2 linked regions of the Sagittula sp. P11 genome follow. The protein of the gene in region 1 interacts with the protein of each later gene in a pairwise test. Links are inferred from orthologs where the notes say so. Each region holds a gene or a part of one and is shown on either strand. Other genes may lie near its edges.

What was found.
Region 2: the proteins of uvrA (region 1) and uvrB interact in binary tests that used the Escherichia coli proteins (3 or more experiments, as listed by UniProt). The link is inferred for Sagittula sp. P11 from one-to-one orthologs.

What each region holds. Positions count from the first base shown.
Region 1 is NZ_CP021913.1:105,097-119,883, forward strand. What follows is about bases 3,898-7,314. They hold uvrA (excinuclease ABC subunit UvrA), read right to left. Parts: upstream 6,978-7,314; coding sequence 4,098-6,977; downstream 3,898-4,097. Other genes in these bases: CDO87_RS00560 (patatin-like phospholipase family protein), read right to left, coding at 3,898-4,005; CDO87_RS00570 (rhodanese-like domain-containing protein), read left to right, coding at 7,133-7,314. In the rest of the region: CDO87_RS00540 (acyl-CoA dehydrogenase family protein), read left to right, coding at 1-138; mmsB (3-hydroxyisobutyrate dehydrogenase), read left to right, coding at 1,274-2,146; CDO87_RS00550 (excinuclease ABC subunit A), read left to right, coding at 2,231-2,587; CDO87_RS00555 (DUF2892 domain-containing protein), read left to right, coding at 2,726-2,929; more of CDO87_RS00560, read right to left, coding at 2,971-3,897; more of CDO87_RS00570, read left to right, coding at 7,315-7,492; CDO87_RS00575 (ABC transporter ATP-binding protein), read right to left, coding at 7,547-8,635; CDO87_RS00580 (alpha-amylase family glycosyl hydrolase), read right to left, coding at 8,657-10,291; CDO87_RS00585 (carbohydrate ABC transporter permease), read right to left, coding at 10,387-11,538; CDO87_RS00590 (carbohydrate ABC transporter permease), read right to left, coding at 11,583-12,584; CDO87_RS00595 (ABC transporter substrate-binding protein), read right to left, coding at 12,677-13,942; CDO87_RS00600 (substrate-binding domain-containing protein), read left to right, coding at 14,191-14,787. UniProt on the Escherichia coli protein: The UvrABC repair system catalyzes the recognition and processing of DNA lesions. UvrA is an ATPase and a DNA-binding protein. A damage recognition complex composed of 2 UvrA and 2 UvrB subunits scans DNA for abnormalities.
Region 2 is NZ_CP021913.1:1,480,649-1,495,014, reverse strand. The notes cover bases 6,030-9,025. They hold uvrB (excinuclease ABC subunit UvrB), read right to left. Parts: upstream 8,628-9,025; coding sequence 6,432-8,627; downstream 6,030-6,431. Other genes in these bases: CDO87_RS07295 (hypothetical protein), read right to left, coding at 6,030-6,147. In the rest of the region: CDO87_RS07320 (M15 family metallopeptidase), read left to right, coding at 1-507; CDO87_RS07315 (metallophosphoesterase), read right to left, coding at 534-1,250; CDO87_RS07310 (polysaccharide biosynthesis/export family protein), read right to left, coding at 1,387-2,781; CDO87_RS07305 (NADP-dependent isocitrate dehydrogenase), read left to right, coding at 3,103-5,307; CDO87_RS07300 (PLD nuclease N-terminal domain-containing protein), read right to left, coding at 5,380-5,568; more of CDO87_RS07295, read right to left, coding at 5,860-6,029; CDO87_RS07285 (ETC complex I subunit), read left to right, coding at 9,215-9,526; CDO87_RS07280 (MYG1 family protein), read left to right, coding at 9,598-10,563; CDO87_RS07275 (hypothetical protein), read right to left, coding at 10,757-11,056; parE (DNA topoisomerase IV subunit B), read right to left, coding at 11,053-13,011; CDO87_RS07265 (hypothetical protein), read right to left, coding at 13,152-13,640; CDO87_RS26680 (hypothetical protein), read right to left, coding at 13,919-14,366. UniProt on the Escherichia coli protein: The UvrABC repair system catalyzes the recognition and processing of DNA lesions. A damage recognition complex composed of 2 UvrA and 2 UvrB subunits scans DNA for abnormalities.

The sequences.
Region 1 (14,787 bases):
CAACTGCATGGCGGCTACGGCTATCTCGCTGATTACGGGATCGAGAAGCTGGTCCGCGACCTTCGCGTGCATCAGATCCTTGAAGGCACGAACGAGATCATGCGCCTGATCACCGCCCGCCATATGCTGGCCGGCTGACGAGGGCGCGCCCCTCTTCGGGGGGCATCGCACATAACGGGCGGACAGGGCCTTGCGCCCTGTCCCGCCCTCCATGCAAGGACCGCCATACGTCATGTCTGACACCCACATCCGCACCGAAGGCCATGCCGGCCGCATCACGCTGACCCGGCCCAAGGCGCTGAACGCCCTCTCCTACGCCATGTGCCTCGACATCGAACGCGCGCTGGACCGCTGGCGCGACGACGAGAGCGTGCACTTCGTGCTGCTGGACGCGGAGGGAGAAAAGGCCTTCTGCGCGGGTGGCGACATCGCCGAGATGTATCGCACGGGGACCGACGGCGATTACGACTACGGCCGGACCTTCTGGCGCGACGAATACCGGCTGAACGCCAAGCTGGCGGAATATCCGAAACCCATCGTCTCCTTCATGAACGGTTTTGCCATGGGCGGTGGCGTGGGTCTTGGCGGGCATGTCTCGCACCGGATCGTGGGCGACAGCACCCGGATTTCCATGCCGGAGACGGCGATCGGATTCGTGCCGGACGTCGGCGGCACCTTTCGGCTGGCGCAAGCCCCCGGCCGTCTGGGCGAATACCTCGGGCTGACCGCCTACCGCATGAATGGCGCCGACGCGATCCACGCCGGTTTCGCCGACACCTACATCCCCGAGGACGCATGGCCCGTCCTCAAGGAGAACCTCGTGCACACCGGCCTCGTGGCGCAGGTTGAGGCAGCAGCCCAGCCGGTGCCCGACAGCCCACTGGCCGCACGACAGGCGCAGATCGACGACCTGTTCGGCGGAGAGACCCTGCGCGACGTGCTGAACGCGCTCAGGAACGATCCGTCCGACTTCGCCGCCGACACGCTGAAGACGCTGGAGCGCGCCTCTCCCATGTCGATGGCGATGACGCTCGAGATGATCCACCGCCTGCGCGGCCCGTCCCTCACGATCCGCAAGGCGCTGGAACTGGAATACCGCGTCAGCCATCGGATCATGGAACACGGGGACTTCCTCGAAGGCATCCGCGCTGCGATCATCGACAAGGACAAGGCACCGAAGTGGCGCCACGCCCCGGACGGCGTCACCGCTTCGGACGTTTCGAAGATGCTGCGCCCGCTGGGGCCTGACACACTCGACTTCAAGGAGAAAGCCATGCAGATCGCCTTCATCGGACTGGGCAACATGGGGGCGCCCATGGCGGCGAACCTGGCCAAGGCGGGCCACGCCGTCACCGGCTTCGACGTGGCGGGCACCACCGCCGAGGGCGTGACCAGCGCCGCCTCCGCCCCCGAGGCGGTCAAGGGCGCCCAGGTGGTCATAACCATGCTACCCAACGGCGACATCCTGCGCGGCGTCGCGGCCGAGATCATCCCCCACATGGAGAAGGGCGCGGTGCTGCTCGATTGTTCCACCGTCGACGTGGACTCCGCCCGCGCGGTGGCCGAACAGGCGACGGAGGCAGGGTTGATGGCGCTGGACGCGCCGGTGTCGGGCGGGATCGGTGGCGCGTCGGGCGGCACGCTGACCTTCATGGTCGGCGGACCGGACGAGGCGTTTACCATTACGAAACCGCTGTTCGACATCATGGGTCAGAAGGCGGTGCATTGCGGTGCCTCCGGCAACGGTCAGGCCGCCAAGATCTGCAACAACATGATCCTCGGCGTCACCATGATCGCCACCTGCGAGGCCTTCTCGCTGGCCGACAAGCTCGGCCTCTCGCGGGAGGCTATGTTCGACGTGGTCTCCACCTCTTCCGGCTACTCGTGGTCCATGAACGCCTATTGCCCCGCACCGGGCGTCGGCCCGACCTCACCCGCCGACAACGGCTACAAGCCCGGTTTCGCCGCCGACCTGATGCTGAAGGACCTGCGCCTCAGCCAGCAGGCGGCTGAGGCCGCGGATGCCGACACGCCGATGGGACAGGCCGCGACGGAACTTTACCGCACGTTTGTCGAGGACGAGGACGGCAAGGGACGCGACTTCTCTGCAATGCTGCCACGCTTCGAGAAACGGCACCGCGGCTGATTTTTGCCGATCCGAAAAAGCCATGCAACGAAACGTCGAGGAAGCTGCGTTACGTCCCTGTTCCCACAGTACAGGAGAGCAGGAATGAAACGAATCCTCACCGCAACGGCCCTTGGCCTCATCACCCTGACCGCCCCGCTTGCGGCAAGCGCCGAAAAGGCCTGCCCCCCGGGTCTTGCCAAGAAGGACCCGGCCTGCGTCCCGCCGGGCCTTGCCAAGAAGATGCCGCAGGGCGGGAAGGCTGACAACGACAAGGTGTATTACGAAGTCCGCCGCGGTGAGCCGATCCCCGACCGTTACATCCTGCTGGAGAACCCCTCGCAGTACGGGCTCGATCCGAACCGAACGTATTACCACCTAGGCAATCAGGTTGTGCGCGTCGATCCGGACACCCGCGCCGTCCTGTCGATCATCGGTGCGATTGCCGAACTTTCGAACTGATATCCCGCGGGGCCGCCTTCAAAGGCGGCCCCCTCTCTCATTTCATTTGCAGATTCTCGAAGTTGATCCACATCATTTCCCCGCGGAGCCCCGCAATCTAAGGCTTATTGCAGATCAATCTTTTGGGGGAAGTCTTCGATGTTCGCGAAAAACATGGGTCAAACCGACCGTATCGTCCGCGCCGTTCTGGGCGTCGTCCTGCTCATCCTCGCCTTCGCCACGCTTGCCGGGGTTTGGGCTTGGATCGCCGGGATCGTCGGCGTCCTGATGCTGGCCACCTCGGCCATGGGGTCCTGCCCGCCCTACAGCCTTCTGGGCATCAACACCTGCAAGACCAAGTAAGGATCAAAGCGGCATTGGGGCGCCGCGCGCGCCCTGCCGCCTCAGGACAGCGACGTCCTGACCCTCTCGTAGACCGGCTCCGGCGTGTCGTTGCCGCTGCCGCCGCCCGGCTCTTCCTCCGGCGCGATGCTGGGCGGAAGGCTGGAGGTCTCGCTGCCGTCCTTCGCGGACTCCGGCTTGGTGAACGCCGGCGTGGCTTCCGGGGTCACACCGGCCACCTCCATGATCCGGTCGCGCGCCTCCTCGGCGATGCGCCGGCCTTCGTCTATGGCAACATCTGCGCGGTAGAGTTCCAGCAATCCCATGGCGTTCAGCAAATCGGCCTGCAGCAGCACGTCCGGCGGATCGGAAGCCTCGCGCGCCTTGCGCATGAACTCCATCATGATCTCGATAGAGATGGTCACCACCTCGGCGTAGCCGGGCACGGGCTCTTTCCGGGTCTGGGGCAGCAACCCGCCGATGGTTTCCGGCAGTTGCGCACCCAGCTTGTCCCACAAACCGGTCACCGGCTTCGGTTCCCACATCTTGCCGTGGCGCGCGTCGGGGTGGACCGCGATGGTGCAGGTCGCGCCAAGCGCACGGACGGCAGAGGCCGGAACCGGATTGATCAGCCCGCCGTCCAGCAACCAGCGGCCATCCACTTCGGTCGGAGAAAAGACACCCGGGATCGACGCAGAGGCCCTGACCGCTTGTGCCAGATTGCCCTTCCGCAGCCAGATCTCGCGCCCGGTGCTCATGTCCGTGGCAACGGCGAGGAAGGGGCGCGGCAGGTCTTCGATGTTCTCCGGAAGCTCCAGCTCCTCCATCAGGCGGGTGACGGCCTTGCCCTCGATCACGCCGCCCCGGTCCAGCCGGAAGTCGAGGAACTTCAGGAACTTGCCTTGCGTCAAACCGCGCGCCCAGTCTTCGAGCGCGTCTAGCTTGCCGCCAGCCCAGGCCGCGCCGACCACCGCCCCCATGGAGCATCCCGCCACCACCTGCGGCTCCACGCCCATGTCCTCAAGCGCGCGCAGCACCCCGATGTGACACCATCCGCGGGCACCGCCCGCCCCCAACGCCAGTCCGAGAACCGTCATCGTTGCCTCCGTCAGATCCGCGCCCTACGCGGCGCATGGGTTCACCATATCACCTAGGGCAAAAACCCGGGTCGGCACGGCGCGCAGACCTGCTATTCGGCAGCCACCTTACGGGCTTCGAGCATCGGCTTCAGGTAGCGCCCGGTGTGGCTGCGCTCCACCTCCGCGACCTCCTCGGGGGTGCCCACGGCCACGATCTCTCCGCCGCCGTCGCCGCCTTCGGGACCGATGTCGATCAGCCAGTCGGCAGTCTTGATGACGTCGAGGTTGTGCTCGATCACCACGACCGTGTTGCCCTGATCGACCAGTTCGTGGAGCACTTCGAGGAGCTTGCGCACGTCCTCGAAATGCAGGCCGGTCGTGGGTTCGTCGAGGATATACAGCGTGCGGCCCGTGGACCGCTTGGCCAGTTCCTTCGACAGCTTCACGCGCTGCGCCTCGCCGCCCGAAAGGGTCGTCGCCTGCTGGCCGACCTTGATGTAGCCGAGGCCCACGCGCATCAGCGCATCCATCTTGTCGCGGATCGACGGCACGGCCTTGAAGAAGACCTGCGCGTCTTCGACCGTCATATCAAGAACGTCGGCTATGCTCTTGCCCTTGAACAGGATTTCCAGCGTCTCGCGGTTGTAGCGCTTGCCCTTGCAGGTCTCGCAGGTGACGTAGACGTCGGGCAGGAAGTGCATCTCGATCTTGATCACACCGTCGCCTTGGCACGCCTCGCAGCGGCCGCCCTTCACGTTGAAGGAGAACCGTCCGGGCTTGTAACCGCGCGCCTTCGCCTCCGGGAGACCGGCAAACCAGTCGCGGATCGGGGTGAAGGCGCCGGTGTAGGTCGCGGGGTTGGACCGAGGGGTGCGCCCGATGGGCCGCTGGTCGATGTCGATCACCTTGTCGAGGTGCTCCAGCCCCTTGATCGTCTCGCAGGGCGCGGGCGTCTGGCGCGCGCCGTTCAGCGCCATGGAGGCCGATTTGAACAGCGTCTCGATGGTCAGCGTCGACTTGCCGCCGCCGGACACGCCGGTCACGCAGACGAACTTGCCCAGCGGGAACTCGGCCGTCACCTCCTTGAGGTTGTTGCCGGTCGCCTTGACCACCTTCAGCTTCTTCTTGTTGCCCTTGCGGCGCTCAGTCGGGACAGCGATCTCGCGCGCGCCGGAGAGGTACTGGCCCGTCAGGCTGGCGGGGTCGTTCTGCACCTCTTCGGGCGTGCCCTTGGACACCACCTGCCCGCCGTGCACACCGGCACCGGGGCCGATGTCAAAGACGTAGTCTGCCTCGCGGATCGCCTCCTCGTCGTGTTCCACCACCAGCACCGTGTTGCCCTGGTCGCGCAGGTTCTTCAGCGTGTCGAGCAGACGGGAGTTGTCGCGCTGGTGCAGGCCGATGGACGGCTCGTCCAGCACGTAGAGCACGCCGGTCAGGCCGCTGCCGATCTGGCTGGCCAGACGTATGCGCTGGCTTTCGCCGCCCGACAGGGTCCCGGCGTTGCGGCTGAGGGTCAGGTATTCGAGACCCACGTTGTTCAGGAAGCCGAGACGTTCGCGGATCTCCTTCAGGATGGCGCGGGCGATCTCGTTCTTCTGCTGCGTCAGGTTGGCGGGCACCGTCTCGCACCAGTCGAAGGCCTGGCGGATCGACATCTGAACGACCTGCCCGACGTGCAGCAGGTGCTCCTTGTCGCTGGACGGACCGATCTTCACCGCCAGCGCTTCTTCCCGCAGGCGGTAGCCGCTGCAGGCGCCGCAGGGACGGTTGTTCTGATACCGTTCGAACTCCTCGCGGACCCAGCTCGAATCCGTCTCGCGGTAGCGCCGTTCCATGTTGGGAATGACACCCTCGAAGGTGCGGGTAACGTTGTAGATGCGGCCGCCCTCATCGTAACGGAACGGGATCTCCTCTTCGCCGGAGCCGTACAGGAAAACCTGCTGCACATGCGCCGGAAGGTCCTTCCAGCGGGCGTTCTTGTCGAACTCGTAGTGCTTGGCGATGGCGTCGATGGTCTGGATGAAATACGGGCTCTTGCCCTTCCGCCAGGGCGCCAACGCGCCGTCCTTGATCTTCAGCGTCTGGTCCGGAACCACCAGCCGCTCGTCGAAGAACAGCTCCACACCCAGGCCGTCACACTCCGGACAGGCGCCGAATGGGGCGTTGAACGAAAACAGCCGCGGCTCGATTTCCGGGATGGTGAACCCGCTGACCGGGCAGGCAAAATTCTCCGAGAACGTCATGCGCTCCGGCTCGCCTTCCTTCGGTGCGGTTTCCAGGATGGCGATGCCGTTGGCGAGGTCCAGCGCCGTGCGGAAGCTGTCGGCAAGCCGGGTCTGCATCCCGTCGCGCACGACGACGCGATCCACAACCACGTCGATGTCATGGCGGAACTTCTTGTCGAGGGTCGGCGGCTCGTCCAGTTCGTAGAACGTGCCGTCCACCTTGACCCGCTGGAAGCCCTGCTTGCGCAGTTCGAGGAACTCCTTGCGGTACTCCCCCTTCCGGTCGCGCACGATGGGCGCCAGAAGATAGGCGCGCGTCCCCTCCTCCATGTCCATGACCCGGTCGACCATGTCCTGAACCTGCTGCGCCTCGATGGGCTTGCCGGTGGCGGGCGAATAGGGTGTGCCGACGCGCGCGAACAGCAGGCGGAGGTAGTCGTAGATCTCCGTTACCGTGCCGACGGTCGAGCGCGGGTTCTTCGAGGTCGTCTTCTGTTCGATGGAAATCGCCGGCGACAAACCGCTGATGTGGTCGACGTCGGGCTTCTCCATCATGTCGAGGAACTGCCGCGCGTAGGCCGAGAGCGACTCGACATAGCGCCGCTGTCCTTCGGCATAAATCGTGTCGAAGGCGAGCGATGACTTGCCCGATCCACTCAGGCCGGTGATGACAACCAGCTGATCCCGCGGAATATCCACGTCGATCGATTTCAGATTGTGCTCGCGCGCGCCACGCACCTCGATCTGCTTCAGCTCTGGCATGGGGACTCCCCGGGTCGATGAACGTTTTAGACATAGTTGAAACATGCGCCCGGGCCAATCGGAAAATGAGAACATTAACCGAACATCAATGCTGCGCCTTTACATTCTAAAATAGGAATGTATATATTGCCGCAAGAGCACAGGAGACGCCGAAAATGTTCGCATTCAATCAACGCACCATGACCCCGGCGGGCATGACCGCAGCGGATGCGGTGGCACGCACCGCCGCAGGTGACATCGTTCTGGTCGATATTCGCGATCCGTCGGAACTGGCGTCCGGCGGCAAGGCGAAGGGCGCGATCAATATTCCCAGCGCCACGCTGATGATGCGCGCCGATCCGCGGTCGCCGGAATGTGTGCCCGAACTGAAGGACGGCAAGCCCATCGCCGTCTACTGCGCGTCGGGCGCGCGGTCGGCCATGGCGAAACAGATGCTGGAACGGATGGGCCATGCCGAGGTGCACAACATCGGCGGGCTGGGGCACTGGCGCCGCGCCGGTGGCGAAGTCGAGTAACCGGGGCGTGTCCCCGAACTGGTGCGCGGCACTGACGCGCCGCGCCCCTTGAATTCAGCGGTAAAGCAGCGACACGCCGTCCGCGAACAGGTGCACCTTCTCCGGCACTGCTGTCAGCGGCACGGTCTGCCCGCGCATTCCGACATGGATGCCCGGCAGCTTCGCGATGACTGCGTCCGAATCCTTCTCCGCCACGAAGTACAGCAGCGTGACCTCGCCGAGCGCCTCGGTGATGGCCACCTCGCCCGAGAAGATCGCCTCGCCCGTAGTCCGGGTGAAGTCCTCGGGCCGGATGCCGACCTTCACCTTCAGCCCCATGTCGCTGTCCTTCGTCGGCACGTTCGACAGCGCGATTCCGCCGCCCTCGAGGCGCACGGTGGTCTGCTCGCCCGTGGCGATCACCTCGCCGGGCAGCAGGTTCATTGACGGGGAACCGATGAACTGCGCCACGAACTCGCTGTTGGGCCGTTCATACAGATCGAGAGGCGTGCCGACCTGCGCGATGCCCTTGTTGGCCAGCACCACGATGCGCGTGGCAAGCGTCATCGCCTCCACCTGATCGTGGGTCACGTAGATCATCGTTCGGTCCGGCATCGACTCTTTGAGCTGGGCAATCTCGATCCGAGTGGCGACCCGCAACGCGGCGTCCAGGTTCGACAGCGGTTCGTCGAACAGGAACACCTTCGGGTCCCGCACGATGGAGCGTCCGATGGCCACGCGCTGCCGCTGACCGCCGGACAGGGCCTTGGGCAGACGGTCCAGGTAGGGTTCCAGCTGAAGCATTTTCGCGGCGCGGTTCACCGCCTCCTCGATCTCGGCCGGGGTCTTCTTTGCCAGTTTCAGCGCGAAGGCCATGTTGTCGCGCACCGTCATGTGCGGGTAGAGCGCGTAGGACTGGAAGACCATGGCGATGCCACGCTGCGCGGGCGGCACGTCGTTGACCACCTGCCCGTCGATCTCCAGCGTCCCGCCGGTGATCTTCTCCAGCCCCGCGATCATCCTGAGCAGCGTCGACTTTCCGCAGCCCGACGGCCCGACGAACACGATCAGTTCGCCGGCCTCGACGTCGAGGTTGATGTCGTTCAGCACGTTGACCGTGCCGCCATACGTCTTTTCGACGTCCCTGAGTTTCAGTCCAGCCATGCCCCTCCCCCTTCTATCGCTTCAGTGCGTGTTGCGCAACGCAAGCGCAGGTTGCCACGGACCCAGATGCAGCTTGCCGTCCGGTCCCGGTGCGGCGCTGCCCAGTTCCTGCCCGATCTGGAACCAGCTGCCTTCCGGCATCTCGATGTTCGACGGCTCGCCCGACAGGTTGATCGCCACAAAGATCTCCTCGTCGCCGTGCTTGCGGAAAAAGTGCACGACGGTGCCGGTGTGGTCCATCCCGTAGTGTTCGCCCTTCTTCAGCGCCATGTGGCTGTGACGGAAGGCGATGGCCTTGCGGTAGTGGTGCAAGAGCGCGCCCGGGTCTTCCTCCTGCGCCGACACGGCGGCGCGGATGTGCTCGAAGCTGACCGGCAGCCAGGGGTGGGCGTCAGAGAACCCGCCGTTCACCGCCTGAGCGTCCCAGACCATCGGCGTGCGGCACCCGTCGCGGCCCTTGAACTCCGGCCACATGGCGATGCCGTAGGGGTCCTGAAGGTCCTCGTAGGCCACGTCGGCCTCGTGCAGGCCCAGTTCCTCGCCCTGGTAGATGCAGACCGACCCGCGCAGGCACATCTGCAGGGTCGTCAAAGCCCGCAGCGCCGCCGGGGGCAGGTTCCAGCGCGAGGCGTGGCGCACCACGTCGTGGTTGGAATAGGCCCAGCAGGGCCAGCCGCCATTCGCCCGCTCGTCCACGTCGTTCATCACCTTCACCACCCGCTCGGCAGAAGGATAGGTGTTCGACAGGAACTCGAAAGAATAGCACATGTGCACGCGCTTGGTGCCGCGCGTGTACTCTCCCATGATCTCCAGCCCACGCTGCGCGTCGCCGACCTCGCCCACGGCGGTTTTGCCTTCGTATTCGTCCAGCAAAGCGCGGAACCGTTCGAGGAAGGCGATGTTCTCGGGCCGGTTCTTCGAATAGATGTGCTCCTGGTGATTGTAGGGGTTCACCTTCGGAGCGATGGAGTCGTCGCGGCGTTCGGGCGGGAGCGGCGGGTTGGAACGCAGCTCTTGGTCGTGCACGTAGAAGTTGATCGTGTCGAGGCGGAAGCCATCCACCCCCCGGTCCAGCCAGAACCGCACCACCTCCAGCAAGGCGTCCTGCACCTCGGAGCAATGGAAGTTGAGGTCCGGCTGCGAGGTCAGAAAGTTGTGCAGGTAGTACTGTTCCCGCGTGGTGTCCCACTGCCAGGCCGAGCCGCCGAAGATCGACAGCCAGTTGTTCGGCGGTGTGCCATCGGGTTGCGGATCGGACCACACGTACCAGTCGGATTTCGCATTGGTGCGCGACGACCGGCTTTCCACGAACCACGGGTGCAGGTCCGAGGTGTGCGACAGCACCAGGTCGATCATCACCTTGATGCCGTGCAGATGCGCCGTCTCGACCATCGTGTCGAAGTCCGAGAGCGAACCGAACATCGGGTCGACGTCGCAGTAGTCGCTTACGTCGTAACCGAAGTCCTTCATCGGAGAGGTGAAGAACGGCGAGATCCAGATCGCGTCCACACCAAGGCTCGCGACGTGCCAGAGGCGCGCCGTGATGCCGTTGAGGTCGCCGATCCCGTCGCCGTTGGAGTCCTGGTAGCTGCGCGGGTAGATCTGGTAGATCACTCCGCCGCGCCACCAGTCCTTGTCGATGCTCGAGTCTGTCATTTTCTTTCCCTTTTCAGGCCCGGATGGCGTCCGGCGCCTTTTCGTGACCGGCCCGCGGCCGGGGCCCCGGTCCTTGTCCCGGGGCGGGTTTCATCTCATTTCACGGAGCCGGCCAGGAGGCCGCGCACCAGGTATCTCTGCATGGCGAAGAACACGACCAGCGGCACGGCGATGCTGACGAAGGCCGCGGTGGCGAGGATTTCCCAGTTGCCGCCGCGCGTCCCCAGCAGTTCGACGATCTGGTTGGTCATCACCGTGGTCTGGCCCGTGGCGTCTATCAGGAAGACCTTGGCCACCAGCAGATCGTTCCACGTCCAGAGGAACTGGAAGATCGCGAAGCTGGCCAGCGCCGGATAGCTGAGCGGCAGGATGATCTTGGTGAAGATCTGGAAGTCCGTCGCCCCGTCCACGCGCGCATTCTCGATGATGTCGCGCGGCAGCCCGGCCATGTAGTTCCTGAGCAGGTAGATCGCGAGTGGCAACCCGAAGGCCGTGTGCGCCAGCCACGTCCCGAGGTAGCCCTTCCCGATGCCGATCTGCAGGTGCAGCTTCAGCAGCGGGATCAGCGCCAGTTGCAGCGGCACGACCAGCAGGCCGACGACGAAGGCGATCAACAGCGCGCGGCCCGGGAAATCCATCCATGCCAGCGCATAGGCCGCAAAGGCCGCCACCACGATCGGGATGATCGTCGCAGGGATCGTCACCGTCAGCGTGTTGAAGAAGGCCTTGGCCATGCTGTCGGTGGCGTTGCCGGAGGTCAGCACCTGCCGGTAGTTGTCGAGCGTGAACTCCGGCGGCACCAGCGCGGTGACGAACAAACGCTCGCCGCGGCGGCCCTCCATCGCGACAGGACTTTCGATGCGGTAGTCGCCGTTCTCCGCCACGGAGATGCGCATCTGGTCGTCCTCGGCCGTGTCGCCCGGCTCATAGGCCGCCACATCACGCGAGGACGTGCCCCAGGCCGAGATGTCCAGCCGGTCGCGTCCTTCCTCGTCGAAGAGGTTGCCGGCGATGACGTAGAGGTCGCCCTCCTGCACCTGCTGGTCCGGGGCCTTGGTGCGCAGCACGAGGTTCTGCTCGGCGGCGATGGGCGCCTTCCACCATCCGGTGGTGGCGATCTGGTCCGCCGTCCGGAAGGACGACACGAACAGCCCCACGGTCGGGAACAGCCAGAGCGCCACGATCACCACGACGGAAATGTTCACCGCCCATGTCAGCGACGACTTGTGTCCTGCGATATTATCCATAACGAGCCCCCTGCCCCTTTATCCCTGCGCGGCCGTCCTGCGCATCAGCGCATTTCCCGGCGCGCCTGCACCACGTTCCACACGAGGATCGGCGTCACGAGGACCATGATGATGATGGCCGAGGCGGACCCCACGCCCCAGTCGTTGGCCCGGAACAGCTTGTCGAACATGTAGTTGGCCAGAACCTGCGTGCCCCACTGCCCGTTGGTCATGGCGAACACGATGTCGAAGATCTTCAGCACCACCAGCGTGATCGTCGTCCAGACCACCATGATGGTCGGATAGATCTGCGGCACCTTGATCTTGAAGAAGATCTGGAAGGGACCGGCGCCATCGACGATGGCCGCCTCGACCGTCTCTTCGGGGATGCCGCGCAGGGCGGCGGAGAGGATCACCATGGCAAAGCCGGTCTGGATCCAGATCAGCACCACCATCAGGAAGAAGTTGTTCCACAGCGGGATCGTCAGCCACTGCTGCGGCTCGCCGCCGGTGAAGAAAACGTAGAGGGCATTCAGCACACCGATCTGCTCGGTGCCCGGCGGGCGGGCGTCGTAGACCAGTTTCCAGATCACCGACGCGCCGACGAATGAGATCGCCATGGGCATGAAGATCAGCGACTTCGCCACGTTGCCCCAGCGCAGTCGGTCGGTCAGTTGCGCCACGATCAGCCCGAAGGCGGTCGACAGCGCGGGCACGACGATCAGCCAGAGCATGTTGTTGCGCATCGCCTCCCAGAACTTCGCCTCGGAGAACATCTGCGTATAGTTGTCGAACCCGGTCCACGCGCCGCCCATCCGCCGGTCGGTCAGCGACAGGCGCAACGTTTCGAGGACCGGATAGGCAAGGTAGAGAGTCAGCGCAAAGAGCGCAGGAAACAGGAAGAGCCACGGCCGCACCATGTTGGCGCGGTTGATGTTGCGCCCCGCCTTGGGGCCCTTGGCCGGGAACAGAACCTTGTCCAGGATCTGGTTCGAGGCCCAGAAGTAGGCGAGGCACGCACCCACTCCGATCACGATCGTCAAAAGACCCTGTAGCGCCGGATGCATCGGCCCGTCTCCCCCGCTGTATGCAACCCCGCCCCGGACCCGGCGCCACGCGGGCGTCCGGCATGTGTCCGGGGCGGACTTCGTTCAGGCGCTTACTTCAGCGCGTCCCAGCTTTCCTGGATCTCGGTCGCCACCGCTTCGGCGGATTCGCCGCCGGCGTAGTCCACCATGCCGGTCCAGAAGGAGCCCGCGCCCACGCCGCCCGGCATCAGGTCGGAGCCGTCGAAGCGGAAGGTGGTCGCGCCCAGCAGGATCTCGTTCATCTTGCGCAGCGTCGGATCGGAGAACGCCTCCGGGTCGACACCCTTGTGCGGGGTCAGGAAGCCTTTGAGGCCCATCCAGATTTCGTGCGCCTCGGGCGTCTGGAGCCAGGTGATCAGGTCATGCGCGGCCTGGTTCTCGTTGGTGATGGCCCAGAGGGTGCCCGCACCCAGAACCGGCGTGCCGAGGTCCTTCTCGGCGTAGGCCGGGAAGTAGAAGAAATCCGCGTCCAGCCCCACTTCGGTGCCTTCCGGGAAGAAGGCCGGGATGAACGACGCCTGGTGGTGCATGTAGCACTGCGGCGGCGAGGCAAAGAGACCCTTCGGGCTGTCGCGGAAGTCAGTGGAGGCGACGGCACCCCGGCCCCCGGCCACGCGGCCGTCCTCGATGAACCAGCCGAATTCCTCGATCGCGCCGACCACCTTCGGGTCGTTGAACTTCAGGTCGTTGCTGACCCAGGCGTCGTAGTCCTCGGGCGACTGCGTGCGCAGCATCATGTCCTCGACCCAGTCGGTCGCCGGCCAGCCGGTCGCACCGCCGGACCCGAGCCCGACGCACCACGGCGTCTCGCCGTCCTCGACCATCTGCTCGGTCAGCGCCTTGAGGTCTTCCAGCGTCTCGGGAACCTCGTAGCCCGCATCCTCGAAGTTTTCCGGCACGTACCAGACCAGCGACTTCACATCGACCTTGTAGAAGAAACCGTAGAGATGATCCTCGCCGTCCGGCCCGGCATAGGTGCCGAGGTCGACCCAGGACTGCCCGGCCGCGTAGTTCTCGGCCACCCAGTCGGCCACGTCTTTGCCCAGCGGGGTGAGGAAACCGCGCGACGCCATGTCGGACGCGAGGCCCGGCTGCGGGAACACCGACACGTTCGGCGCAGAGCCGGCTTCGGCGTCGACAAGGATCTGCTGCTCGAAGCTGTCGGAGCCGACGTAGGACACGTTGTGGCCCGACTGTTCGGCGAAGGCATCCAGCACGGTTTCGACCATTTCCTGGTCCGGCCCGAGCCACGGACCGAAGACCGTCAGGTCCTCTGCCTGCGCTGCTCCGGCACCCAGCGTGCAAAGGGCAACACCGGCATAAAGCGAAGTTTTCATGAATACGTCCTCCCGGTATCCCGCCTGCCGGCGGGTGAAACTGAGCCCAACCACGCCCGCTCCGGCAGAGAGATCCAAAGCGCTTTGAGCGAGATCAGCCTTTCCTAATCAATAGCGTGTGTCAACCGTGCGTCCAACAAATTAATGAAAAGCGCCGCTGCGACGCAGCATAAAGCGCCGCATTGCGTCATGCCCAGTTCACGAACATTCCCTTGACAAAGCCAAAGCGCTTTGGATCACATGGCACAATGAACCTCAAGGAACTCGCAGAGCATCTCCACCTGTCGCAGACGACCGTCAGCCGTGCGCTGAACGGCTATCCGGAGGTGAGCGAGAAGACGAGAGCGCGCGTCAAACAGGCCGCGCGCGACATGAATTACAGCCCCAACACGCGCGCCAAGGGTCTGGCGACAGGCCGCGCCCATGCCATCGGTCACATCCTTCCGATCTCTGCCAGCCATGAGATGGTGAATCCCATCTTCGGCGATTTCATCGCGGGCGCCGGCAACGCCTATTCCCGCGCCGGGTACGAGATCGTCATCTCCCTCGTCTCCGACATGGAAGAGGAAAAGGCCTACCGTTCCATCGACGCGCGCGGGATCGTCGACGGCATCATCGTGCACGGCCCGAAGATGTCCGACCCGCGAATCGCCCTGCTGACGGAGCTCGGAATGCCCTTCCTGGTGCATGGCCGCGCATCCCAGGTGACGGAGCCGTACTCCTGGCTCGACATAAACAACGCCGGGGCCTTCCAGCGTGCGACGGAGTTCCTACTGGACCTCGGGCACGAACGCATCGCCCTGATCAACGGGCTGGAGTTCATGGACTTCGCCTATCGCCGACGA
Region 2 (14,366 bases), 1.4 Mb from region 1 along the record:
CCGTGCCCCAACCGCGACGGTCTGCGCCTGCTGAGCGTGCCCTACGTGGACTTCGCGGGCGCGGAACAGACCGGCCAGCTGGTTGTAGCGACAGAGGTGGCCGATACCATGCTGGACATTTTCGCCGACATCCATGCCGCTCGTTACCCGATCCAGAGCATGCGCCCGGTGCACGAGTTCGCCGGGGACGACGGGTTTTCGATGGCGGCCAACAATACCTCGGCGTTCAACTGCCGTCTTGTCGCCGGGACGTCGCGGCTGTCGCAGCACGCGCTCGGGAAGGCCATCGACATCAACCCGGTTCACAACCCCTATGTGCAGGGGCGGCACACGTCGCCGGACGCTGGCGTGGACTACGACGAGCCGTCAGAGCGCCGACCAGACGTTCCGGGGGTGATCCTGCCGGACGATGCGGTCGTCACCGCCTTCACGAAACGGGGCTGGGGGTGGGGCGGCACATGGTCGTCCGCGAAGGACTACCAGCACTTCTCCGAATCCGGGAACTGAGCGCAACCGCGCCGTCCGACTCCGGCTCAGGTCTGGATGAAGTCGACACCGCCGGGGTAGACATGCGCGGCCGTCAGGCGGCCCGAGAGGTAGGCGCCTGTGTCCACGGATATGCGCCCGTCTTCCGCCTTCGCGTCCTCGGTGATGGTGTGGCCGTGCACCACCCAGATGCCATCGTCGCGGTTGACCCGGAAGAAATCGGGGTGGCCCCAGGTCAGCACCTGCGTCGACTGGAAATCCATCGGCAGTGCAGGGTCAGCGGCGGCATGCACCGTCGTCACGTTGCCGGTCTGCCAGCGTGAGGGCAGGCCCTGCAGCCACTCCAGCATGTCGTCCCCCATCGCATAAAGAAGACGGTCGCGCAGCCCTTCCGGATCGCGCTTGCCACTGCGGGAGACGCCGAAACTGGCGAGTGTCTGCAGCCCGCCATGCCCGAGCCATCGGGACTCCTGCCGCTCCGGATCTTCAAGGTAGCGCAGCATCATCTCTTCGTGGTTACCGCGCAGGCAGACAAAACGGTCGCCCATCTCGCGGCTCATGGCGAACAGCAGTTGCAGGACACCGGCGGAATGTTCGCCGCGGTCGATCATGTCGCCGAGGCACACGATCTTTGGAGCGCTGTCGCGCTTGTCGATCTCCAGCAGCAGGTTGCCGAGCGGCCGGAGGCAGCCGTGCACGTCACCGATGGCGAAGAATGCCTCCTCGGGCGCCAAGGGCGCTTCGAAGGGGACGTTTGCACGCACTGCTTGCTGATCGCGGTCACGCCCGCGTGGCTTGCCGAAAAGTCTCATACCGGATTGTATATGAGGCGTTTTCGCAGCCCAGCAAGTGCGACCGTGCTTGAAAACGGTCGCACCTGCCGAATTTTCGATCAGATGCTCAAAGAGCGTTCTGTGCGCTGCGGAGCAGGACCGGGAACAGCTGCTGCAGGGCGCGGTTCCACTTGGTGATCGGCTGTTCCTCGATGAAGATGATGTCGTCGGGGCGCATCTCGAACTTCGTCGCGAGGATCAGCTTTGCCGCGTTGCGCGCATTCAGGTGGTAGGCGATGACGATGTCGCCATAGCCGGCCTGCGGGTCGCCGCGCAGCACGTAGATTTCCGACGGGTCGCCGGTCGTGGTGTCGAAGCCGCCCTCGTTGTAAAGCACGTCTGCCAACGTCGCCCGGTCGTTGAACGGCAGGGCAAAGCGGTTCTGGCCGCGCACTTCACCGGCGAGATAAACGTACTGGCGTCCGTTTGCGCCGTATTTCTCGCGGCGGTCGAAGTTGCTGCGGTCCTCTTCCAGCGCGCCGCGGCGGATGTTGATTTCCGACTGCAGGTTGGCCAGGGCGCTGTTGCGGGCGCTCTGGCGCAGCGAGATCACGTCGATCTTTGCCCGGTAGAACTCAAGCGCGCGGTCGAGGTCATAGGAGGTATCGACGAACACCGCGTCGCCCGCCTGCATGAGCTTGTCCTGCATGCCCGGGTTCTGGAGGTAGGTTTCCAGCGGGATCTGGTAGAGCGTGCCCTGGCGGTAAACGCGGATCGAGGCGAATTCGCGGTCGCGGATGTCCGTGCCACCGGCGGCGATGATCGCCTCGCCGAGGGTCAGGTCATTCGGGGTGATCGGCACGATGGTCGGGGTGCGCACGGCGCCGCCCACGGCCACGCGCTGCGAGTTGAAGCGGCTCACCTCGAGGCTGAAGGTCGGGTCGATCTGGTTGTCGACGAGCACCTGGAACAGACGGTTCTCGGCCTCTTCGATGGTCAGACCAGCCACCGGGATGGAGCCCACGTCGGGGATGGCGATGTTGCCGTCGTCGCGGACGGTGTAGCCCTGACGCTGATTTGCCGCGGCGAGCAGACCGGACAGTTCCTCGACAGAGTTGCGGCTCTTGGTGGCGAGCAGAAGCTCGTCACCCACACCGATGCGGTAGGGCTGCGGCGCGACATCGGGCAGCGGCCGGAATTCGAGCGTCTCACGCGATTCGTCGGGCAGGTAGGGGGTCGGCGGGATGGCACCGACACCGCGCGCACTGCCTCCGCCCGCGTTGGCAAAGAACGATGCGGGCAGGCTTTGCGGCGCATAGGCCGAACGGTTGGCGCTTGCCACGACGGTCGGCGACATCTCCAGAACGGTCACCTGGAAGCCGTCGGCGGCCGAATTGACCGTGGGGCTGTTGTAGGTGATCCCGCAGGACGTCAGAGCAAGGGTCAGCGCCGCAACACCGATCCAGCGTCCGGCCTTCGGCATAAGTCTCCGACCCTGCGCCCGCTTGGAGGTCACGCTCATATCTTACCCCGTCCCAAAACTTGCTTTTGTTCATTCTCGACCTGCGCAACGCGGCTTGCAAGCCGCACCGCGAGGGCCGTCAATCTCTGACGGAATTACATGCGTTCCGGCCACATGGCGACATGACGCTCCTGCTACACTGCAGCAAATCCGACGAGCGGGGCAAATCTGCAACATCGGCAAGAATCTTCCACATGGTGAAAGTGAACAATTCGTTTTCAGCGCATGGGCGACGAAATGGCTCACTGTATACAGCTGCATACTGTAGACGCCGTTGCGCGTTTGGCCTAGAGAGGGCGCAAGGTTAACAAGGGGGATCCCATGTCCGACACGTCCACGCCCGATATCATCTACACCAAGGTCGACGAAGCGCCCGAGCTGGCCTCGGCGTCGCTGCTTCCGATCATCCAGTCCTTTGCCTCCGCCGCCGGCGTGACGGTGGGTACGAAGGACATCAGCCTCGCAGGCCGGATCATCGCCACCTTCCCGGAGGCCCTGACCGCAGAGCAACGCCAGTCCGACGACCTGGCCGAGCTGGGCGAACTGGTGAAGAAGCCGGACGCCAACGTGATCAAGCTGCCGAACATCTCCGCTTCGGTCCCGCAGCTCGTGGCTGCGGTCAAGGAACTGCAGTCCCAGGGCTACGCACTTCCCGACTATCCCGAATCCCCGTCCACCGACGAGGAAAAGGCCGTCCGCGCCAAGTACGACAGCATCAAGGGCTCGGCCGTGAACCCGGTCCTGCGCGAGGGCAACTCCGACCGCCGCGCCGCCGCTGCCGTCAAGAAGTTCGCGCAGTCGAACCCGCACCGCATGGGTGAGTGGTCCTCCGACTCCAAGACCCGCGTCGCCGCGATGACGGGCGACGATTTCTATTCCAACGAAGTCTCCGCCACGCTGGACAAGGCCGCGACCGCGAAGATCGTGCTGGAGACCGCCGATGGCGAGACCGTCCTGAAAGAGGGCGTCTCCTACCCGGCGGGCACCGTCGTCGACGCCACCTACATGTCGGCCAAGGCGCTGGACGCCTTCCTTGCCGAAGAGATCGAGAAGACCAAGGCCGAAGGCACGCTGTTCTCGCTGCACATGAAGGCCACGATGATGAAGGTCTCCGACCCGATCATCTTCGGTCACGCCGTCAAGGCATGGCTGGCCCCGGTCTTCGAGAAGTACGGTGACAAGATGGCCGCGCTGGGGGTGAACCCGGCATCCGGCATGGGCGACCTGCTGGCGCGGGTGAAGGACGATCCGGAAATCACCAAGGCCATCGCGGACTGCCGCGAGCAGCGCCCGCCGATGTACATGGTCGACAGCGACCGCGGCATCACCAACCTGCACGTGCCGTCGGACGTCATCATCGACGCCTCCATGCCGGCGCTGATCCGCGCGGGCGGCAAGGGCTGGGGCCCGGACGGCAAGGAGTCGGACACCAACTGCGTGATCCCCGACAGCTCCTACGCGCCGGTCTATGACGCGACCATCGAGTTCTTCAAGGCCAACGGCAAGCTGAACCCGGCGACCGCCGGCACCGTGCAGAACATCGGTCTGATGGCGCAGAAGGCGGAGGAGTACGGCTCCCACCCGACGACCTTCGAGATCCCCGCCGACGGCACGGTCAAGATGATCCTCGACGACGGCACCGTGCTGCATTCGCACACCGTCGAAGCGGGCGATATCTGGCGCTCGGCCTCGGCCCGGAAGGCGCCGATCGAGGACTGGGTGAACCTGGCCATCGAACGGCAGAAGGCCACGGGCTACCGCGCGATCTTCTGGCTGGACGCAAGCCGCGCGCATGACGCCGAGCTGATCGCCATGGTCAAGCCGATCCTCGAAGCCAAGGGCGTCACCGACAAATTCGAGATCATGGCCCCGCGCGAAGCCACAATCGCCTCGCTCGAGACGATCACAAAGGGCGAGAACACCATCGCGATCACCGGCAACGTGCTGCGCGACTACCTGACGGACCTCTTCCCGATCCTCGAGCTGGCGACCTCCGCCAAGATGCTGTCGATCGTGAAGCTGATGCAGGGCGGCGGGCTGTTTGAAACCGGCGCTGGTGGCTCTGCCCCCAAGCACGTCCAGCAGCTCCAGTCCGAAAACCACCTGCGTTGGGACAGCCTTGGCGAGTTCTGCGCGCTTGGCGAATCGTTCAAGTTCCTCGCCGACCAGAAGGGCAACGAAAAGGCCCGCGTTCTGGGTGAGGCGGTGGACACCGCGACGCAGGGCATCCTCGACAACGACCGCTCGCCCTCGCGCAAGGTCGGAGAGCCGGACAACCGCGACAGCCACTACTGGTTCGCCCGTTACTGGGCCGAGGCGCTGGCCGCGCAGTCCGACGATGCCGAGCTTGCCTCCCACTTTGCTCCCATCGCCAAGGCGCTGGCCGATGGCGAAGCGGATATCGTCGCCGAACTGGCTGCGGCACAGGGCAGCCCGGCGGACACCGGCGGCTACTACCACAACGACCCGGAAAAGGTCGCCGCGGTGATGCGCCCCTCGCCGACGCTGAACGCGATCATCGGCTGAGACGTTCGTACCGGACAAAAGCAAAGCGGGCCCCGAAAGGGACCCGCTTTTTTCGTGCCGTTGAACCTGCGGTCAGATGCGGGCGTGTGCGCCGCCACGCGGACCGGCCACCAGCCATGCGATGAAGCCGAGAACCGGCAGGATCAGAATGGCGAGGGTCCAGACGATCTTGGCGAGCGTGGACGCGCCAGAGGTCAGAGTCTGGTAGATTGCGTAGATGTCGGCGATGAGGATCAGAAGACCCAGAAGACCATATTCCATTGGTTCAGCTCCCGTTTAGCTATCTGGGGAGACAACGTGCTCGCGCCCATCGGGTTCCCTCGACGTCAAAATTGGTAAGGCGGGGCCGTGCGTGCCAGGCGTGCGTCAAGCCCGCTCAGACCGGCTTTTGGCGGGCGCGAAGGGCCGCTCGTGTGGTTGTTCGGGGGAAGGGGGCGGAGGCGGCTCAGACTTGGCACGGGCCGCCCTGTTTGCCGCCTAAGGGCCCGGCGGGTGCGGCGCTGGTCGGCCGCCGTCGCGGGGCCCCGGTCGGGGCCCCTCTCGGGTCTGATGTCAGATACCGCTGCGCTTGGCGGCCGCATCTGCCGGGGCCACGCGGGCAACGGAATGGATCGCGCCAAGGCCGTCGTCACCCTTCCACTGGAAGGAAATGTCGATGCGGTCGCCGGTGGCGAGGTCGGCCGGAACCAGCAGGTCCGCCGGCAGGGTCCAGACCGTCTTGTCGGTCAGGACGAGGGTATGGGTGGCCGGGGTCCAGCTGTGGACGGTGCCAATGGTCTGATCGGCGAGGACCGGACCTGCGACGAGGGCGGCCAGAGCCGCGATAAGCGTGAAACGCATGGGGTTTGCCCGAAGGGAGGATGGCGCTCTAGGCGCGATCCCCGCGCTTGCAGCCGCCGGGCGGAGCCTCGCGCCCGGATGACACGAAGATGACATGGCGGCGCATCTTTTCAAGTGGTCTTGCAAGGGATTCTTTGCCGCTGGCGGCTTGTTGCCATAGGTGCTTGGGATGCGGCAGCGCTTGCATCCCCTGAGTGTTCCCGGGCCTTTGGACGAATGTGTCTTCCCGCTCCCGCACGGCTGCGAAAAACGACGGTTCAATCCGCCCGGAAGCCCCCTTCGGCCTACCGCTTGCGTCGCTTGACGTTCCCGCCGCGCTGGCCGGGACGCCCTGCTGTCGAGCGGCCCTTGGCCTTGGTTGCCTCTTCGGAGGCCCGTTCGACCGCCTGCTGTCGGGCCAGCGGGTCGTCGGTCACCGCCAGTTCTACCGCCTCCAGCCGCTTGACCTCGTCGCGCAGACGTGCGGCCTCCTCGAACTCGAGGTTCTCCGCCGCCTTGCGCATATCCGTCCGCAAGCCTTCCAGCACAGCGGCGATGTTGGAGCCCTGACGCTTCGGGTCGATCTTCGCGGTGACGCGGGACTGGTCGGTGTCGCCCTGGTAGAGTCCGGCGAGGATGTCGTCGACGTTTTTCTTCACCGTCTCCGGCGTGATCCCGTGTTCCTCGTTGTAGGCCATCTGCTTCTCGCGGCGGCGGTTGGTCTCTCCGATAGCGCGTTCCATGGATCCGGTCATGCGGTCGGCGTACATGATGACCCGGCCATCGGCGTTCCGCGCCGCCCGCCCGATGGTCTGGATCAGCGAGGTCTCGGACCGCAGGAAGCCCTCCTTGTCGGCGTCGAGGATGGCCACCAGCCCGCATTCCGGGATGTCCAGGCCCTCGCGCAGCAGGTTGATCCCCACCAGCACGTCGAACGCGCCAAGGCGCAGGTCGCGCAGGATCTCGATCCGTTCGATGGTGTCGATGTCGGAGTGCATGTAGCGCACCTTGATGCCCTGTTCGTGCAGGTACTCCGTCAGGTCCTCGGCCATGCGTTTGGTCAGCACTGTGGCGAGGGTGCGCATGCCGTTTGCCGCGACCTTGCGGATCTCGTCCAGCAGGTCGTCGACCTGCATCTTCACCGGCCGGATCTCCACCTGCGGGTCCAGAAGGCCGGTGGGGCGGATCACCTGTTCTGAGAACACACCGCCCGATTGCTCCAGCTCCCACGCGGCGGGGGTGGCGGAGACGAAGATCGACTGCGGGCGCATCGCGTCCCATTCCTCGAACTTGAGGGGGCGGTTGTCCATGCAGGACGGCAGGCGGAAACCGTGTTCCGCCAGCGTGAATTTCCGCCGGTAGTCGCCGCGATACATGCCGCCGATCTGCGGCACGGAGACGTGGGATTCGTCGGCGAAAACGATGGCGTTGTCGGGGATGAATTCGAAGAGGGTGGGGGGCGGTTCGCCCGGCGCGCGGCCCGTCAGGTAGCGCGAGTAGTTCTCGATCCCGTTGCAGACGCCGGTGGCCTCCAGCATCTCCAGGTCGAAGTTCGTCCGCTGCTCAAGCCGTTGCGCCTCCAGCAGTTTCCCCTCGCCGACAAGCTGGTCGAGCCGCTGGCGCAACTCCTTCTTGATGCCCTGGATCGCCTGCTGCATCGTCGGACGCGGTGTGACGTAGTGTGAGTTGGCGTAGATGCGGATGCGCTCGAAACTGTCGGTCTTGGTGCCGGTCAGCGGATCGAATTCGGTCAGCCCTTCCAGTTCCTCGCCGAAGAAGGACAGCCGCCATGCGCGGTCCTCGAGGTGGGCAGGCCAGACTTCCAGAACGTCGCCACGCACCCGGAAGGTGCCGCGCGAAAACCCCTGATCGTTGCGGCGATACTGCTGCGCGATGAGGTCGGCCATGATCTTGCGCTGGTCATACTCCTTGCCGACGAACAGGTCCTGCGTCATCGCCCCGTAGGTCTCGACCGAACCGATACCGTAGATGCAGGACACGGACGCCACGATGATCACGTCGTCGCGTTCCAGCAGCGCCCGGGTGGCCGAGTGGCGCATCCGGTCGATCTGTTCGTTGATCTGGCTTTCCTTCTCGATATAGGTGTCGGACCGCGCGACGTAGGCCTCCGGCTGGTAGTAGTCGTAATAGCTGACGAAGTACTCGACCGCGTTGTCCGGAAAGAACCCCTTGAATTCGCCGTACAATTGGGCGGCCAGTGTCTTGTTGGGGGCGAGGATGATCGCTGGGCGCTGGGTCTGTTCGATCACCTTGGCCATGGTGAAGGTCTTGCCGGTGCCCGTCGCACCCAGAAGCACCTGGTCGCGCTCGCCCTCATCGATGCCGCCGGCAAGTTCCGCGATGGCGGTCGGCTGGTCGCCCGCCGGAGAGAAGGTGGTCTGCATGACGAACCGCTTGCCGCCTTCGAGCTTTTCGCGGGTGCGCACATCCGGCGCGGCGGCATGCATCATGGGCATCTGTTGCGGCGAATTGTTGTGCATCGGGGTCTCCTGTGCGCGACCCCGGTTGTCCAGCGCCGGTCGTGTCGCTGCAGTGCAACGTAAGTCGCAGGGCGGCCTCGCGCCAGTCCGATGCTGACAATAACTGTCTGCAAGACGTCAGGGAGAGTGGTCTGTTTCGGGTCGGTTGGCTGACACGCGTGTCTCTGGCGGGGCCGCACCAGGGTTCGCAGAGTGCCGAATACATGCGCGAACTGCTGATCCACTGCTCGCCTGCCTACCAACTTTGGTCGCAGCACCTTCTGGCGCGGATTGAAAGGGCCATCTGATAACAAAGGGAAATAGCGGACTGGCGGCGGATCGCCCGTGTCGCGCTGCCCGGCTGCCACAAAGGAAGCATTTGCCAAAACCGAAAGCTGATATGTAGCTTTGAAGGAGACAAGCAGCGCTCGGTGGCCCGGTGCCACGAACCCACCCCTCGCTCCCTGTGTCTCCGGTCGGACACCTGAGCCTGCTTGTCGTCCGATCCTTGTCCCGGCCAGCGCTCACTGTGACAATTGGAGCGGCGCAGCATGTTGCCCTTCGCCGCGGAATCCCGGATAACCGTTGTGATTCATGGAGGTGTGGAAATGCGGGCTCGCATCTATCAACCGGCAAAGACGGCCATGTCCTCGGGGCAGGGCAAGACGAAGCACTGGTATCTGGACTACGTGCAGGACAGCCCGAGGTCGATCGACCCGCTGATGGGCTGGACCTCCTCCGCCGACACGCAAAGCCAGGTGCGCCTGCGCTTCGAGACGAAGGAAGCGGCGCTGGCCTACGCCAAGGAACACGGCATCGACGCGATGGTGATGGAGCCGAAGAAGCGGAAGGTGAACATCCGGGCGCGGGGGTATGCGGAGAACTTTGCGTCCGACCGCCGGGCGCCCTGGACGCACTGAGCGTCTTCACCGCGGGCGGGGGCGCCGGCATTTTCCGAAGCGATCCAATGCTTTAGCGGAGCACCCTCGCCATGGACACCACTCATCTCGTCACCCACTCCGGGGGCTTCCACGCCGACGAACTGCTGTCGACGGTGGTGCTTACCCGCTTGTTTCCAAACGCAAAACTGGTGCGCTCACGGGATGTTGAATGGATCTCTCCGGCGCCCGGGCGGGTCGTTTACGACGTCGGCCGCGTCTACGACGCCGAGGCGGGCATCTTCGACCACCACCAGCGCCCCGTGCCGCAGCGCGAGGACGGCGCGCCCTATAGCTCTTTCGGTCTGATCTGGAAGCACTTCGGCCACGGCTACCTCTGCGCGCTGGGCGTGCCCGAGGCCGACGTGGACGAGATACACCATTGTTTCGACAGGGAATTCGTCCTGCCCGTGGACCTTCTGGACAACGGCGCGATGGAGCCGTCGGTGGCCGGGCCACTGGCGGGGATGACCCTGCCGGTGCTTCTGGAAACGCTGAAGCCGGTGTTCGACGACCGGGGCCCCGGGGCAGATGACCGCGCGTTCATGGATTCGTTAACGGTCGCCCGCGCCTTCGTCGAAGCGGCGGTGCGCGGCCAGGCGGCCAAACGGCGGGCAGAGGCGATGGTCATGGCCGCCATCGCGGAGGCCGGCGCCTCCCGCGTGCTGGAGCTGCCCATGGGCATGCCCTTCCGCGGCGCCATCGAGGCGGCGGGCGCCGAAAACCTGCTGTTCGTCGTGCATCCGCGCGACGGCGACTGGGCGCTGAACACCATCCGAAAAGGCTCCAACACCTTTGAATCGCGGGCAGATCTGCCGGAAAGCTGGGCTGGCCTGACCGACGGCGCGCTGGAGGCGGCGAGCGGCGTCAAAGGCGCCAAGTTCTGCCACAACGCCCGCTTCATCGCCGTCGCGAACACACGCGAAGCAGTGCTGGAAATGGCCCGCCTCGCGGTGGCAGAGGCGGTGACGGACGCGCCCAAGGGCCTTGGCGCGGTGTTCGAACCGGCGGCGAAGTAAGCCTTGCCTGTGCTTCCCTGAACGCGGGGCGCGGTGCGTTAACCCTGCCGCGTTAACCATTCCTTATGGTGAGTCCCGGCCGGTTCGGGGGTCCGAAACGGCCGGTTGTTAACCTCTCCGATGCGGCGCCGAATCGCGGATGCGTAGGGGGCTGGTGCTTGGTCTGTGCTCGGGTGCCGGGCGCGGCTTCTCGTCAGCGAGAAAAAGCCCACCTGATAAGCTGATAGGCTGCTCCGATCACGGCGCCGACGACCAAGGCCTCGGGCATGAGACGCATTACGGATCGCATGACGTACTGGCCGTAGTCGCGGTCTGGAAAAGCGGACAGATACTGCTCTTGAGAAGGCATCGCGCCGTCGATTTTTCCTGCGGTCAAGAGCAGTGTCGAGACCGCAAGAATGGCGAAAATGGCTGCGCCGATCGCCGCGCCGCGAATGATACGCTTTATCAGGATGGTGGATTGCGGCTGTTCGCCAGTCAACTCGTCACTCAAACGTCCAGCTCCACCGCAAACCGCGCGTTTTCCTGGATGTACTGGAAGCGCAGTTCCGGTTTCTTGCCCATCAGGCGCTCTACCAGGTCGCCGGTTTCGCCGGGTTCGTCCTCGTCGATGGTCACGCGGATCAGGGTCCGGGTGTTGGGGTCCATCGTGGTTTCCTTCAGGTCCTTGGCGTCCATCTCGCCCAGGCCCTTGAACCGTTGCACATCGATCTTTCCCTTTCCGCCCAGACCCTTGGCCAGCGCGGCCTCTTTCGAGGCGTCGTCGGCCACGTAAAGCCGCTTCGCCCCCTGGGTCAGCCGGTAGAGCGGCGGGCAGGCGAGGTAGAGGTGGCCCTGGTCGATCAGCGGGCGCATCTGGGTGAAGAAGAATGTCATCAAAAGCGACGCAATATGGGCGCCGTCCACGTCGGCGTCCGTCATGATGATAACCTTTTCGTAACGCAGGTCGTCGATGTTGAACTTCGTCCCGAGGGACACGCCGAGCGCTTCGCAGAGGTCGCGGATCTCGGCGTTCGAGGTCAGCTTGTTGGAGGCGGCGCCGAGCACGTTCAGGATCTTGCCCTTCAGCGGCAGAAGGGCCTGGGTTTCGCGGCTGCGTGCGCCCTTGGCGGAGCCGCCGGCCGAGTCGCCCTCGACGATGAAGATCTCTGTCCCCTCGCGGGACTTGGCGGTGCAGTCGGTCAGCTTGCCCGGCAGCCGCAGCTTCTTGGTGGCGGACTTGCGGGCGGTCTCCTTCTCCTGCCGGCGGCGGAGGCGTTCCTCTGCCCTCAGCACGAGGAAGTCGAGGATGGCGCCTGCGGACTTCGTGTCGGAGGCGAGCCAGTTGTCGAAGTGGTCGCGGACGGCGTTTTCCACGAGGCGCTGCGCCTCGGTCGTGGCGAGGCGGTCCTTGGTCTGGCCGACGAACTCCGGTTCGCGGATGAAGCAGGAGACCAGCGCGCAGCCGCCGGTCATCAGGTCGTCGCGGGTGATCTGCGCGGCCTTCTTGTTGTTGACCAGTTCGCCGTAGGCGCGGATGCCCTTGAGGATCGCGGCCCAGAAGCCGGCCTCGTGGGTGCCGCCCTCGGGGGTGGGCACGGTGTTGCAGTAGGACTGGATGAAGCCGTCGCGCGAAGGCGTCCAGTTGATCGCCCATTCGACCTTGCCCGGCACCTGGAAGCGTTCGCGGAAGTCGACCACCCCGCCGAAGGGCGCGTCGGCGTAGGTGCTGGCGGTGCCCAGCGTTTCGGTCAGGTAGTCGGAAAGGCCGCCGGGGAAGTGGAAGGTCGCCTCCGTCGGGGTTTCCTTGTCGTCGATCTCCGACTTCCAGCGGATTTCCACGCCCGAGAAGAGGTAGGCCTTGGAGCGGACCATCTTGAACATGCGGGCGGGTTTGAAGCGGTGGTGGCCGAAGATCTCCTCGTCGGCGTGGAAGGTGGTGGTGGTGCCGCGGCGGTTGGGGGCGGCGCCGACCTTCTCGACCGGGCCGAGCGGGATCCCGCGGGAGAAGCGCTGTTCGTAGAGCTCCTTGTTCTTGGCCACCTGCACGACCATCGAGTCCGACAGGGCGTTGACCACCGAGGCGCCGACGCCGTGCAGGCCGCCGGAGGTCTCGTAGGCGTCGCCGGAGAACTTGCCGCCGGCGTGCAGCGTGCAGAGGATGACCTCGAGCGCGGACTTGCCGGGGAACTTGGGGTGCGGGTCGATGGGGATGCCGCGGCCGTTGTCGCGAATCTCGACGGCGTAATCGGCGCGCAGCGTGACCTCGATCCGGTTGGCGTGGCCGGCGACCGCCTCGTCCATGGAGTTGTCGAGGATCTCCGCCACCATGTGGTGCAGCGCCCGTTCGTCCGTGCCGCCGATATACATGCCGGGGCGCTTGCGGACGGGTTCCAGCCCTTCCAGCACCTCGATGGAGGAGGCGTCATAAATAGGTTCGACTGCGGAGTGGAGGAGATCGTCTGCCATGTATGTCCCTCGACGCGTGCTCGGTTTGTTCTGTTGATTGAGGGGCAGTATGGCAGAGGCGGCAGGGCGGCGAAAGGGGAACGCCGCGCCGGGGCACTACCTATACACAGGAGATCCGCAGGGTTCGGCAGATATGGGGCTCATTCGCCGGTGCAGGGGGTGGTGTAGGCGTCGGGATGGGCGGCGGCGGCGGTGTCCACCCGGCCCTCGGGGATGTCCGCCTTCAGCGCGTAATCGTCGCCGCGCAGGAGCATGCCGTGGCTGTAGGTGAGGCCCTTCGGGTCCTCGATGGCGCGGACCTCGAAGGTGCCCCGGATGCGGTCCGTGCCGCCGGGATTGTAGCGCAGCCAGACGAGGGCCGACTGTTCGCCGTGGTCCTCGGCCGTCACCATGTCCTGCGCGCGGGTCAGGAAGACGTCGACGAAGACGAGGCCCCGCGCCTCCGCCCGCCGCGCGGCGGCGCCGGCGGCCTGCGCGAGCAGCGGCCCAAGGTCTTCGAGATCGGTGCGGATCATCACCCGCTGGCTGCCCGGCCCGGTGGCGCCGGGATCGTGCGTCTCCCAGACCGCGCATCCGGCATGGGCCCCCGTGGCAAGGGCGAGAAGGGCAGCGGTCAGGACACGGATCATGAAACGGGCTTTCCCGGCAAAGAGACTGGACAAATGTCTGCCGCGAGTGTGCCGGGGGCAGGGGCGCCCGGCAAGAGGTTCTGGCGCCTTGGGAGGGTGCCTTCGCCGCTGTGGGGCCCCGGATGAAGGCCTTGGCCCGGGTGGGTGGCTGATGGAGGCGGCACGTGCGCCTTGGTCCCGGGCGCGGCTTTGTGACAATGGTGCGTGCGGAGCACGCACCCTACGGTTCTCTCACGAATCCAATGCTATGTGTCTGAGAGAAGGCAATAGTGAATAATTCAGCTATTGTGTGCCGATTGACGTTCAAGGTATTCGGCGTACATTTTTCTCGCGATCTCCTTGCTTTCACAGAAAACTCTGATTTGATCATTTAGCTCTGCTTGTGAAAGCAAGGTGTGCTGCCCGCGTTCCCAAACTACAGGTCTCCGGTGCTTTTCACCGCTCCCGCAAACGATCTTGGGTAAGAAAATAATTCTCCCAGGCGAGTCTTCAAAGTCGGTGAGGCGAAATATGGATGCCTCAAGTGCTGTCATATACAAGCTGGCTTGAAAGTCATCGAATGCAATTTCGCTCCATGGGTTAAAGAAAATTGGGGCAAACTGTCCCCCTTCACGGATAACGGTTAACGGCTTTACTGGAACGAAAAGGCCCGGGCCTATTGGTAGGCGCTCATCGAGGCGATCAAATGCACGTACGCCTTCTATCGGGGTTTTGGCAACCATGTCG